DNA from 2 places in the Staphylococcus carnosus genome. Region 2 is predicted to be linked to the other one. Evidence: riboswitches for the same ligand, from Rfam matches in the RefSeq annotation. Region 2 holds a riboswitch; the other holds the start of a gene.

Region 1 (6,820 bases), 260 kb from region 2:
AAAACATTAATCGCGAGAGGATTAGTTGAAGCAAAAGTTGAAGATAATTCTCGCAGTCAGCAACTTTATACAACACCTTTATTCTTAAATGTTTTTGGTATGACAAATTTGGATGAACTTCCAACTACAGAAGAAGAGGAAGAAGAAATCGAATCATTTTTCAATAATCTGATTAACCAAAAAGGAGATAATAATGAGTAAAGAATTAGAAAGATTACAAAAAAGAATTGCAAATAGCGGTTATACTTCAAGAAGAAAAGCTGAAACTTTAATTGTTGAAGGCAAAGTTAAAGTAAATGGCGAAACTGTAACAGAATTAGGTACAAAAGTTAAACCATCGGACAATGTTGAAGTTGAAGGCGTTAAACTAGAACAAGAAGATAAATTGTATATTTTGTTTTATAAACCAGCTCAAGTTATTACGAGTGTTTCGGATGACAGAGGCAGAACTGTGGTAACAGATTATTTCGATGACTTAGAAACACGTATTTATCCAGTAGGCAGATTAGATTACGACACTTCAGGACTTTTATTGTTAACAAATGATGGTGAGTTCACTAATTTAATGACACATCCGAGATATAAAATTAAGAAAAAGTACGTCGCTAAATTAAAAGGATACTTGATGCGTGATGAAGTGAAAGCACTTGAAAAAGGTATACAATTAGAAGATGGTAAAACACATCCAGCAGAAGTTAAAATTAAAAATCAAAATAAAGAAAAGAATACTACTGTTGTAGAAATCACGATTTCAGAGGGCAGAAACCGCCAAGTACGACGTATGTTCGAACATTTCGGTCATGAAGTATCGAAATTATCTCGTGTGGAACTAGCAGATTTCCTTACACTTAAAGGTTTAAATGCTGGAGAAGGGCGTGTATTGACTCCTCATGAAGTTAAAAAACTTAGAAATTTAGCTGAAAATGGTTAATTAAGTCACTAAGCAATATTCAGTGTGCTTTTTGGCTTTTTTACACATATCATACATGCAAAGAACTCAACAAGTTTCAATTATCTTGTTGATATATGCTTATGATATAATATATATTGAAGTGAAAAATCATTTGTTATAAAGTAGCTGATTAAAATTGGCTGCTAAACAATGATTCAGTCAAATCTTTAAATATCCAATATGAAGAAATTGATATGAGATAAAAAGGTGCAAGAGATTCATGTTACGCATCTTATCTATTTTATAAGTTATATCAATAGAATTGGATACTCATATGGGAGGTAACTATAATTATGACAAAAATACTTGTCGTTGATGATGAAGAAAGAATTCGAAGACTGCTTAAATTATATTTAGAAAGAGAATCTTTTGATATCGAAGAAGCTCAAGACGGCAAAGAAGCATTAGATATGGCATTAAACACTGATTATGCTTGTATCTTATTAGACTTAATGCTTCCCGAATTAGATGGTATTGAAGTTGCAAACCGTTTAAGAGAGTACAAAGATACACCGATTATTATGTTAACAGCAAAAGGTGAAGAAACAAATCGTGTAGAAGGATTCGAATCAGGTGCAGATGATTATATTGTCAAACCTTTTTCTCCACGCGAAGTAGTATTACGAGTTAAAGCTTTGCTTAGACGCACATTAACAGCAACTTCAGAACAAAATGAGCCTCACGCAAGAGACTTAATTGAATTTAAGCACCTTGTCATTGATAATGATGCGCATCGTGTACTTGCTGATGGTACTCAAGTCAACTTAACACCTAAAGAATATGAACTATTAATATTCTTAGCCAAAACACCTAACAAAGTTTTTGATCGCGAACAATTATTAAAAGATGTCTGGCATTATGAATTCTATGGAGACTTGCGTACTGTAGATACTCATGTTAAACGTCTTAGAGAAAAGTTAAACCGTGTATCCTCTGATGCAGCACATATGATTCAAACTGTATGGGGTGTCGGCTATAAATTTGAGGTCAACAATAATGATGAAACGACTCAATAGTGTCGTGATAAAACTGTGGTTAACTATAATTCTTATAGTAACGACAGTTTTAATTTTACTAAGTGCGGCATTAATCACATTTATTCAAAATTATTATACGCAAGATACTGAACAATCCTTAATAAAAGATGCAGAACGAATTAGCATTTTACTAGAAGAATCAGATAATAAGTCATTAGCAATTAAACATAGCAAGGCATTGATTGAAGGTCCTAGCGGTTTAATTATTATGAAAAATAAGAATGATGAATTTTATAATTCTCACTCTAAATTAAAAAATGAAATGATGAATGTTATCACTAAAAACTCGAAATATCAAAAAGTGTTTACTGATAATAAAAAAATATCTCAGCATATTAAATTAAAGGTCGATGGAAAAGTTAGAACATACGTATTGCTCGGCTATCCGACAAAAATTGATGCAAATAACCCCCATGGTGCTGTATTCATATATCAAGATCTTAAGAGTATAGATGATACTAATAATGTCATTACTATCATTATTTTAGTAACAGCTGTAATTTTCTTAATTATTACTACTGTTTTTGCATTCTTTTTATCATCACGTATTACTAAACCGCTTCGCCAATTACGTACTCAAGCCTTAAATCTTTCCGAAGGTGACTATTCACAAGTCAACGATATCAATTCAAAAGATGAAATAGGTGAGTTAGCGCACTCATTCAATATAATGAGCAGCGATATTCAAAGACATATCGATGAAATATCAGCATCTAAGAACATCAGAGACAGCCTTATTAATTCAATGGTAGAAGGCGTATTAGGTATCAATGAAAAAAGAGAAATCATTCTATCAAATGAAATGGCCAAAAAAATGTCAGAACAACTTCGAACAACTAAAAAAGAACAATTTACTGAACAAATGGACCGTACATTTAAAGAAAAAGAAATTCAATTCCAAGATTATGAAGTAAATAACCGATTCTATGTCGTCATCATGAGTTACATCGAACAATTCCAACCTAACCAAAGCGGCGTTGTAGCGATTATTCGAGACATGACCAATGAACATCAGTTGGATCAAATGAAAAAAGACTTTATAGCCAATGTATCACACGAATTGCGCACACCAATTGCTTTATTACAAGGTTACACAGAATCAATAGTGGATGGAGTTGTCTCAGAACCTGATGAAATCAGAGACTCCCTTTCTATCGTTCTTGATGAAACACAACGTTTAAATCGACTTGTGAATGAATTATTAAATGTAGCAAGAATGGATGCAGAAGGCTTATCAGTTAACAAAGAAGTACAACCTATCGATCCATTATTAGAGCGGATGCAAATGAAATATCGACAACAAGCAGAAGATTTACAAATCGATATTAATCTGGCTCCTAATACGGAAGGGCAACTTTGGTATTATGACACAGATAGAATGGAACAAGTTTTAACAAATTTAGTAGATAATGCATCTCGTTATACTTCGCCAGGAGATGCTATTAAAATCAGCACATCAGAATCTGATAAATACGATATTTTGTATGTGACAGATACAGGCAGTGGTATTGCCCCTGAACATATTGATTTAGTATTTGATAGATTTTATAAAGTTGATGCTTCTCGTAAACGCGGTAAAGAAGGAACGGGGTTAGGACTCTTTATTTGTCGTATGATTATTGAAGCTCAAGGTGGAACAATTGATTTAAAAAGCCGTTTAGGAGAAGGTACTACATTTATTATTAAATTGCCTAAACCACCCGAAAATATTTAATACTATTTTTTAAGCAATCGAATTGAATCACTGTGTCTAATCCGATATAATAGATAAGAAAATAAAATAATAATGATATTCATCTTCGGGGTCGGGTGAAAGTCCCAACCGGCAGTAAATTAAGCCTGCGACCTGTATTTATTTTGTAAATATGGCTGATCTAGTGAGATTCTAGAGCCGACAGTATAGTCTGGATGGGAGAAGATGGAGGGTTTATTTGTTGTGCTTAAATTCCTCCTATTCGCGTAAGATGAATGGAAGGAGTATTTATGAATCAGCAAAAAAACAAACGCTTAATCATTATAAGTATGATGAGTGCAATTGCGTTTATTTTGATGTTTATCAAATTTCCGCTGCCATTTTTGCCGCCATACTTAACATTGGATTTCAGTGATGTTCCAGCATTGCTTGCAACATTTCTGTTTGGACCCGTTGCGGGGGTTATTGTAGAACTTATTAAAAATTTGCTTAACTTCCTTTTCAATATGGGTGATCCGATTGGACCCGTTGCAAACTTTGCAGCAGCAGTCAGTTTTTTACTTACTGCATTTTATGTAAGTAAATTAATTAAAGGTAAATTGAACATAGTTATCGGCTTGATTGCAGGTACATTAGTAATGACTTTAATATTGAGTATTTTAAACTACTTTGTATTATTACCTTTATATGGAATGATTATGAATCTTTCAGATGTAGTGAAAAATTTAAAAATAATTATCGTATCAGGTATTATTCCATTTAATATTATAAAAGGAATAGCGGTATCAGCCATTTTCCTTTTACTATATAAACGATTAAAAAAAGCATTGAATTATTAATATTTAAAAGCCCGGAAATTTGAAAATAATTTCCGGGCTTTTAATAAAGAAAGATCAAAACAATCATTTGCTTTGACCTTTTTTATTCAATCTATAATTAGCGAAGAATACTAACTGAATTGACGATTGACTATCATTATTCGAATTTTAAAGCATCTCCATCGAAAGGCTCATCTGCTATTTTAATAGAATCAGTAGGGCAACCTTCTAGAGCATCTTCCATGTCTTCATATAATTCTTTAGGTACTTCAGCAGTACCTTCATTATCATCAAGAATCACGTATGCGATGCCTTCATCATCGTAGTCATAAATATCTGGAGCTGCTGCACCGCAAGCACCACATGCAATACAAGTATCCATATCTACAATCGTATATTTAGCCAATTTTACTTCGCCTCCTTTTACAAAAATGCTACACTAATAACGTAATTTTTATTTTAACATCAGAAATTCTTTTTTCAATACAACAGATTGTTAAGGTGATGATTGATTTGAAAGAAATTATCCAATACATAAAAACACATGCTTATCACTATAAAACTGATAAAAGTCTTTATAATATAATCGTTGGTGCTAAAACACATCAAACTTATTTTGATGCATGTAGCCAACAACTTTTATCATTATATCACAGTCATCCAAATTTAAAATATCCATCATTCGAACGAATATTCAAAGATTCTAATGTATATAATAACAATGTCAGTAAAACATTAAAAGTAACACCGCGTTATACTTTTGAAAGTATTCAACAGACATTTCAGGTGATTCAGTTGTTAACTCAAACCATTTCTAATCATCAGCATCAATCTTTATCATTCATACCTGTATCACAAATTGACAAAGTTCAAAGGAAAGCTAAGAACCTTTATTATGAAATATTAAATAATGATGAAGAAAAATTGTTTAAAGAAGAAATATACACTCTATTTGCATCTATCAATTCCTACAATGAATTATCAATTCTGCATTATTTTTTACAAGGGTATGAAGAAACAATGTATACGAATCAACAGGTGGGAATGATTGAATTAATTTCAGAGGAAGAATTAATAAGATTAAAAATGAATGATTTAGTTGAAATGATGAATCAAATTGAAAACAAGGAAAAATTCAAAATATTACATAAAACAATTATTTTGCCGGAACTTTCGCAAAATGCATTTGAAACTTATCAATACCTTAAAAATGATAAGACTATGAAGGAAATCTCTGTTATTGAAAATGTAAAGGAAAATACAATTGAAGATCATGTGCTCGAACTTTTTATAAAAGGTTATCTTTCTGATTATCATTTGTATATTAATCAAACATTTTATTCTTCATTTAAATCCTTTTATCAAAATAATAAAGAAGAGCGTTTAAAAGTATTTAAGTCAAAGTTTCCAGAACACAGTTATTTCGATATTAAATTAGCTATCGTGCGTTTTTCTAGGGAGGGGTGACCATGTTACAAAAAGCATTACAAGATTGGTTCGGGTTTGATACATTCAATCCTGGCCAAGAAGGAATCATTCAGAGTGTCCTAGATAAGCAAAACACTTTAGGCATTTTACCAACTGGCAGCGGAAAGAGTTTATGCTATCAGCTTCCAACTTATATCAATCAAAAACCTACATTAATTATTTCTCCTTTAATATCTTTAATGGACGATCAAGTCATGCAAATGAAGAAAAAAGGTGAACGCTCTGTTTGTTATGTTCATTCTGGAATGAGTTTAGAAGAAAAGAAGAAAAACCTTAAATTTATAAAAAAAGCAAAATTTATCTTTTTAAGTCCTGAGTTTATTTTAAATCGCGATAATATTAATTATTTACGAGATATAGACTTAGGGTTAATAGTTTTAGATGAAGCACACTGTATTACAGAGTGGGGATATGATTTTAGACCCCATTATGCATTAGTGGGTAAAATTACGAAGCGCTTTCCTAATGCAACTGTCTTGGCTTTAACAGCTACAGCACCAAAACATCTTAAAGAAGATTTGAATGAAGTGGTAGGTACGCAATTTCATGAAATCAAAACGAAAATGGATCGCAGCAATATCTCCTTAACGCATCTCAACTTCGATAACGATAATGATAAAATGATTTGGCTTTTAGAAAATATCAACCATAGCGGACCTACGATTATTTATGTATCCTCTAAGAAAAAATGTCGTGAACTTGCGCAAGAAATATATAAAGCTGGTTTTTTAACTGGTATATATCATGGGGATATGTCCTACCAAGAACGACAAACAGTTCAACAACAATTTATTCAAAATGATATTCCTATAGTAGTGGCAACTAGTGCCTT
Region 2 (6,820 bases):
CGCAACTCACGATGACAAAATTATTGATCACGTGAAAAAATTTGTTGAGGAAAACAATATCAGCAGAGATGATTTTGAATTCCAAATGCTATTTGGTTTCCGTACAGACCTCGCTTATGCAATTGCAGATGATAATTACAACTTCTGCATTTATGTACCATTCGGCGATGATTGGTTTGGCTACTTTATGAGACGATTAGCAGAACGTCCTCAAAACTTGAATTTAGCAGTCAAAGAATTTGTTAAACCTAAATCACTTGCAATAACAGCTGGTGCAATCGCAGCAGTTATAGGAGTGACTTCAGCAGCTACTGCTTTAATTAAAAAAAGATAAATAAAAATAAAAAGGAAGAAACCAAGTTATCAAAACTCTGTGTTTCTTCCTTTTTTAAAGTTATAAACTTAAATTGATTTCAGCAAGTTTGCCATTTCTATTGCAGCCATCGCAGCTTCTGCCCCTTTATTTCCTGCTTTAGTACCTGCACGTTCAACTGCTTGTTCTATTGTTTCAGTTGTAAGCACACCGAAAATAACTGGTAATCCAGTTGTATCACTGACTTTTGATACACCTTTTGCAACTTCATTACAAACATAATCATAATGAGATGTTGCACCACGAATGACACAACCAAGTGTAATCACTGCATCATATTTTCCAGTTTCAGCAAGTTTTTTAGCAGCTAAAGGAATTTCAAATGCACCAGGTACAAAGGCTACATCGATTTTTTCACTTTCTACTTCGTGTCTAACAAGTACATCTTTAGCACCGTCTAATAAACGTCCTGTAATAAAGTCATTAAATCTTGATACTACAATTCCTATTTTTAAATCTTGTCCTAATAATTTTCCTTCAAAGTTCATTGTCTATTCCTCCATTTTTTCATATATAGTACTTAAAGCATATGACCCATTTTTTCTTTTTTAGTTTGCATATAATCATGGTTATGTTCACATTCTGGAACAATTAATTCAATTCTATCTGCGACCTCAATACCATAGTGCTGCATACCTTTGAATTTTTCTGGATTATTACTTAATAAATTGATTTTCTCGATACCAAAATGTTTTAGTATTTCAGCAGCATGATAATAATCACGTAAATCTTCATCAAAGCCGAGCGCAAGATTTGCTGTTACAGTATCATAACCTTGCTCAATCAATTCGTAAGCTTTCAACTTATTAATCAATCCGATACCTCGGCCTTCTTGAGGTAAATAAATAATCATGCCATCATTTTCATCTATATATTTCATAGATGCTTCTAATTGTGCACCGCAATCACATCTTTGACTATGGAAGATGTCGCCTGTCAGACATGAAGAATGAATGCGGACATTTTCTACTTTTTTAATATCGCCTTTAACAATCGCAACAATTTCTTCATGTGAATAGTCAGATTCAAAACCATACATATCAAAAGTGCCGAAATCAGTCGGTAACTGCACTTTCGCTTTAGCGTGCATATGTTGTTCATGTGTTCTGCGGTAATGAACCAATTCTTCAATGGTAATCATTTTTAAATTGTGTTTTTCTTTAAAACTTTGTAATTGCTCACCTTTAGCCATTGTTCCATCTTCATTCATGATTTCGCAAATCAATCCAGCAAGTTTGGCACCTGTCATACTCGCTAAATCAACAGCTGCTTCAGTATGTCCGTTTCTCACTAAAACACCGCCTGTTCTTGCGATAAGCGGAAAAAGATGACCAGGACGATTAAAATCTTCTGGCTGAGCTTCATCAGAAATAAGTGCTTTTGCTGTTAACATTCTTTCATTTGCACTGATTCCTGTCGTTGTATCAATATGATCAACACTTTCAGTAAAAGCAGTACCGAATGCATCACTATTATCTTTAACCATCGGCGTTAAATTTAATTTTTTAGCTAGTGAAGGTGCTAAAGGCGCACAAATAAGTCCTCGCCCTTCTTGAGCCATGAAATTCACAGTATTATCATCCATAAATTCCGTCACAGCTATCAAATCGCCTTCGTTTTCACGATCTTCATTATCTACTACAATGACACTGTTGCCTTTTCTTAATTCTTCAACAGCTGCTTCTATACTATCGAACATCATATCCATTCACTCCTCTTAAAATCCGAACTGACTCAATTTTTCTCTCGTTAATCCAGATTCATCTTTTGAAATTGCCTTTTGTACATATTTAAATAACATATCCGCTTCTAAATGCACTTTGTCTCCAATTTTTTTCGTACTTAGAATTGTTGCGCGTTTCGTTTCAGGTATTAAATGAATGTCAAATTGACCCTCGCCTAATCTAAAAATAGTTAAACTCACGCCATCAACAGTAATAGAACCTTGTTGGACCATTTGATTCGTTAAATCAGAAGTACATTGTATGGTTACAATATTAGAATTTGCTGAAGGTTGAATCCGCTTAATTGTACCTACTTCATCAACATGACCCAGTACAAAATGACCGCCAAAACGTCCTTGACTTGGCATTGCGCGTTCTAAATTCACTTCACTGCCTTTGCGCAGTTCAGAAAGATATGTTTTATTTTCAGTTCCTTTGATGACTTGAACATCAAATGTTTTGTCAGTAAAAGAAATTACAGTTAAGCAAGCGCCATTTACACTGATAGAATCACCGATATGGATATCTTTTAAAATATCATCGCATTCAATTGTCAGATTCATGACATTTTGCTTTGAAGAAGTTTGAACAACTGTACCTACTTCTTCTACAATGCCAGTAAACATATTAAATCACTTCTTTCTTAGTGAAACTTTAATATTTTGATCGATGATTTCAGAATTGGCAATTTCAAATTGAGGAATTTTATCCAAAGAAAGTACTTCTTCTGTTTGATAGAATTGGTATTTCCCTGAACCTCCAATAACTTTCGGGGCGTAGTAAATAATAAGTGTTTGGACACACTCTGATTGGAGAAATTGTGAAGATACATTCGGTCCGGCTTCTACATAAAGTGAACCGATACCTTTATTATATAAATCACGTAAGATATTATGAACAGAACATTCTTCTAATTGAATAATATTGATATTATCAAGATGTTCTTTATTTTGTACTGCATTATTTTCTGTATACAACCAAACTGGCGTTAATTGATCATGAAAAATATTTTCTTGAAAGCTTAAACTGCCGCTTTTATCCAAGATCACTCGGATAGGTTGGCGTTCGCCTTCTATTCGGACTGTTAAACTCGGGTTATCTGCTTCAACTGTTCCTGCTCCAGTCAATATCGCATCATGGCGTGCACGATTTTTCAGAACGTCTTGCTTTACACCTGGATTAGTAATCCATTGACTCTGACCAGAATCTGTCGCCTGCTTACCATCCAAACTCACACTTACCTTTAATGTAACTTCTGGAATTTTAGAAACTTTAGCAGCAAAGAAATCTTTATACATCTTTTCCGCTTCAACTTCATGTTGATATACCACTTCAATGCCAGCTGATTTTAGAATTTCATCACCTGGTGAATCTAATGTGATATCCTTCATTGCGTACACTACTTTTGATATTCCAGCTTCAATAATCTTATTAACACAAGGCGGTGTGGATCCATAATGTGTACAAGGTTCTAATGAAACATAAATAGTGCCTCCGCGTGCTTGATCTCCTGCCATATCTAAAGCTTGAACTTCAGCATGTCGTTCACCCTGTTTCAAATGTGCACCGAGTCCGACAATTCGACCATGATTAACAACCACAGAACCTACAGCAGGATTTACACCTGTTTGTCCTTCAGCCATTTTTGCCAGTTGTATTGCATTTTCTAAAAATCGATTCAAACAATCACCTCATTAAAAAACCCGCTGCCAAATAAAATTGGGCAACGGGAAAGAATTTATGATGATTTATTAATATTAAAAGGTAATTCGATAAAATTGCGTACTTAAATAAGCCGAATCAAATTAAACCTCATATATAATATTAATAAATGAGTTTCATATTTAATGACGTCTTCATTCTTTCTCCCATCCAGACTATACTGTCGGCTCTAGATTCTCACTAGATCAGCCATGTTCTCTAAAGAACACAGGTCGCAGGCTTAATTTACTGCCGGTTGGGAATTTCACCCTGCCCCGAAAGAATTTTTATGAAATTGTTTCTGAATCAATTTGAGTTATATATAATCTAAACTCATGTTTTAATCATATCTCAAAATAATCATTCTTACAATAATAAAAACTTACTCACCTATTTTCTTGGTGAAATGCATAAAGGCTTTCTACAGCTTGAACTGATTGACGTACAATCATATTGACACCATTTCGCGCTTGATTTATACCATTAGTAATTTGGCCAATCGCAATCAAATGCGGCAATGTTCCATGCCTTGGGCTAATGACTTGGTTCGTTTCTGGAACGATTTGAATACCGCCCATAGGATGTGCTTGCACAATTTGACGATTTGCAATGTCTACTATAAATGCATCATCATCATCCAAATCTTTTAATTGTGTTTTTGGTCCAGTAGCATTGATAACCACGTTATAATAATCGGGTTCACCTTGATCTGGGTATTCAAATACATATTCTTCATTTTCATATCGAACATCTTCTAAACCTTTTTTAACTACAACATGTCCGATTTCAATTTCTTCTATCAACAGTCGTGCCGTTCTAGGCGGCATCGGATTAGAATTAGCTTTTAAAATTGGCATATATTTTTTCATAAAGGCTTCTTGGTCTTGTAAACTCAAGCTATTCCATATCCAATTCATATTTTCTTTTATGGTTTCAAGCAAACTTTGGAAAACTCCTAAAATCTCAGGGTGTGCTAAATCATATTTCAAGTCTTTAATAGGATCTCCAACTTTTCTGTGAATTAATGCTTCTAACGGAATATCATATGTTTCGCATTCCTTTTCGAACAGTCGAATCATAGATTCTAATGGAACTACTCCAAAATGCGAACGTAAGATTTTATCGAAATTCTCTTTCGTAATATGTTTGAGGGTAATATCAATCATATTTCCGCGTACACTCGGAAATTCACCATGCCGACTTGTTGCAGTGATTGGCAAGTTAGGATGATGTTTTACGACATATCGAATGACATCTAAACTTGATAACCCAGTTCCAATAATTGCGATATTATCTGTATCTTTAACATCGTTTAAAGTTTCGTATGTAGGATAAGGTGACTTAATATATCCTTTTAAGCCTTTTAAATGATATGGGTCATGATAAGCCATTGTACCTACTGTTAAAAATACATAATCATATTGCCTGCATGCTTCTTGCTGATGATTTGTACATACGAAGTATTGTATTTTGGCATCTTTTTCAAAACCTTGTTCAAGGTACATCTCAGTCGCTTTTTCAGTAATTAAGTGAATATTATCATATTCTTGATCAAACTTTTCTAAATAACTTTTCATATAGTGGCCAAAAACAAATCTTGGCAGATATGTAGCATTATCAAATTTGAATTGATTTTGATTTTCATACCATTTGAAAAATTCAGCAGCATCATTAAAATTCAACGACATATCCTTACTCGGTAAATTAATTAATAACTGTGAACTGTCATTTTGAAATGGTACACCTTGCCCCATATTTTGAGGATCATCGTACACATCGATGTCTAGTTCTTTAAAATACGAATGGGATTCTAATTGACGCAAAATACTTACTCCGGCCGTCCCCATTCCAATAATCGCGACACGCATAATAATACCTCCTCTATTCGATTCAACATATTACTCTCTCGTATTACTTCCTATTATGCAACAAAAATAAATAAAGCGAAACAATTAAAACTGTTTTGTTTTAATTGTTTCGCTTTAATAATTATAATCATCTATTGTTATTGATGTTGTTTATCATCTTTATAGACAAACAATTTATAATACTTACCTTCAGTATTAATTTTCTTATAAAAATCTGCAATTAAAGATGCATTACTTTCTGCCCATTTAATATCAGTAGCATATTGATGTTCTCCAGGATTTTTCGGATTCCATCTCATACTGTAAAGGGTATTTTGATCTGGATTAGATAAGAAATGGGAATGAATAAAATCAGCACCGCCATCGATTGCTTTTTCAGGCGTATCCCAGTTATGTTTTTTCGCATACTCTGCACCAGTTTTGATTGGATCTTTATCTAATGCGCCGACACCATAGAAATTATAATATTTCTTACCATCTATTTCGACACCCTTTGATAAATCACTCTTAACTGCACCTGTTTCTAATATAGCATGTGAAATTAAATATACTTCATTAACATGACGCTTTTTAGCTGCTTTTATAAAATCATCCGTGTGTGCAAGCAATGTCGGACGGTCAGCTAACATACGTTTAATACGGTTTTTATCAATACCTTGATATTTTGATAAATCTAAGAACTGATATCTTTGAACTTTATTATTAATAAAGTTTTTACTATCCATCGCCTTTTTGATTTCTGTACCCGTAGCGTCATGCCATATATTATTTTTGTCTGATACTTGCTGGCTTGTATAGTTGTCAATTTGCTTTTTAGCTGCTTTATCAAGTGTGACATTTAAATGTTCAACAGTTTCAACTTTCTTTACATGTTTAAACAAAATCTGATCAGATATCATTGAAAAGAATATCCAGCCAGCTGCAGCTAAAATTACAAGTAACCCTATAATCGAAATAATAGAGCCCTTCTTGTGTTTCGTCATAATTACACCTCTTAGGTCAAGTTGAATTATTAAATTATAAATTTTGTTATTATATTTTATCGCTCTATTAAGTATAAAATATTTCAAACTCTCCACCAATTATCTTATCATATCTTAGCTGATGTCATGGCTTTGAAGTCAGAATGTAATATTGTTGTATTCTCTGCCTAA

What was found. Region 2 has a riboswitch for FMN ahead of ribD (bifunctional diaminohydroxyphosphoribosylaminopyrimidine deaminase/5-amino-6-(5-phosphoribosylamino)uracil reductase RibD). Riboswitches for the same ligand answer to the same signal wherever they lie in the genome.
Region 1: another riboswitch for FMN. It lies ahead of DYE31_RS06905 (ECF transporter S component); the one in region 2 lies ahead of ribD (bifunctional diaminohydroxyphosphoribosylaminopyrimidine deaminase/5-amino-6-(5-phosphoribosylamino)uracil reductase RibD).

The regions. Positions count from the first base shown of each region.
Region 1 covers NZ_UHCT01000001.1:1,425,682-1,432,501, forward strand. Annotated here, with positions in the region: gene scpB (SMC-Scp complex subunit ScpB) at 1-201, shown strand, start outside; gene DYE31_RS06890 (pseudouridine synthase) at 194-931, shown strand; gene DYE31_RS06895 (response regulator) at 1,246-1,968, shown strand; gene DYE31_RS06900 (ATP-binding protein) at 1,952-3,703, shown strand; FMN riboswitch at 3,781-3,913, shown strand; gene DYE31_RS06905 (ECF transporter S component) at 3,973-4,521, shown strand; gene DYE31_RS06910 (ferredoxin) at 4,658-4,906, opposite strand; gene DYE31_RS06915 (helix-turn-helix domain-containing protein) at 5,005-5,967, shown strand; gene DYE31_RS06920 (RecQ family ATP-dependent DNA helicase) at 5,970-6,820, shown strand, end outside.
Region 2 covers NZ_UHCT01000001.1:1,169,043-1,175,862, reverse strand. Annotated here, with positions in the region: gene DYE31_RS05690 (proline dehydrogenase family protein) at 1-334, shown strand, start outside; gene ribH (6,7-dimethyl-8-ribityllumazine synthase) at 403-861, opposite strand; gene DYE31_RS05680 (bifunctional 3,4-dihydroxy-2-butanone-4-phosphate synthase/GTP cyclohydrolase II) at 894-2,075, opposite strand; gene DYE31_RS05675 (riboflavin synthase) at 2,091-2,723, opposite strand; gene ribD (bifunctional diaminohydroxyphosphoribosylaminopyrimidine deaminase/5-amino-6-(5-phosphoribosylamino)uracil reductase RibD) at 2,730-3,779, opposite strand; FMN riboswitch at 3,954-4,085, opposite strand; gene DYE31_RS05665 (FAD/NAD(P)-binding protein) at 4,185-5,666, opposite strand; gene sagB (peptidoglycan release complex glucosaminidase SagB) at 5,804-6,649, opposite strand.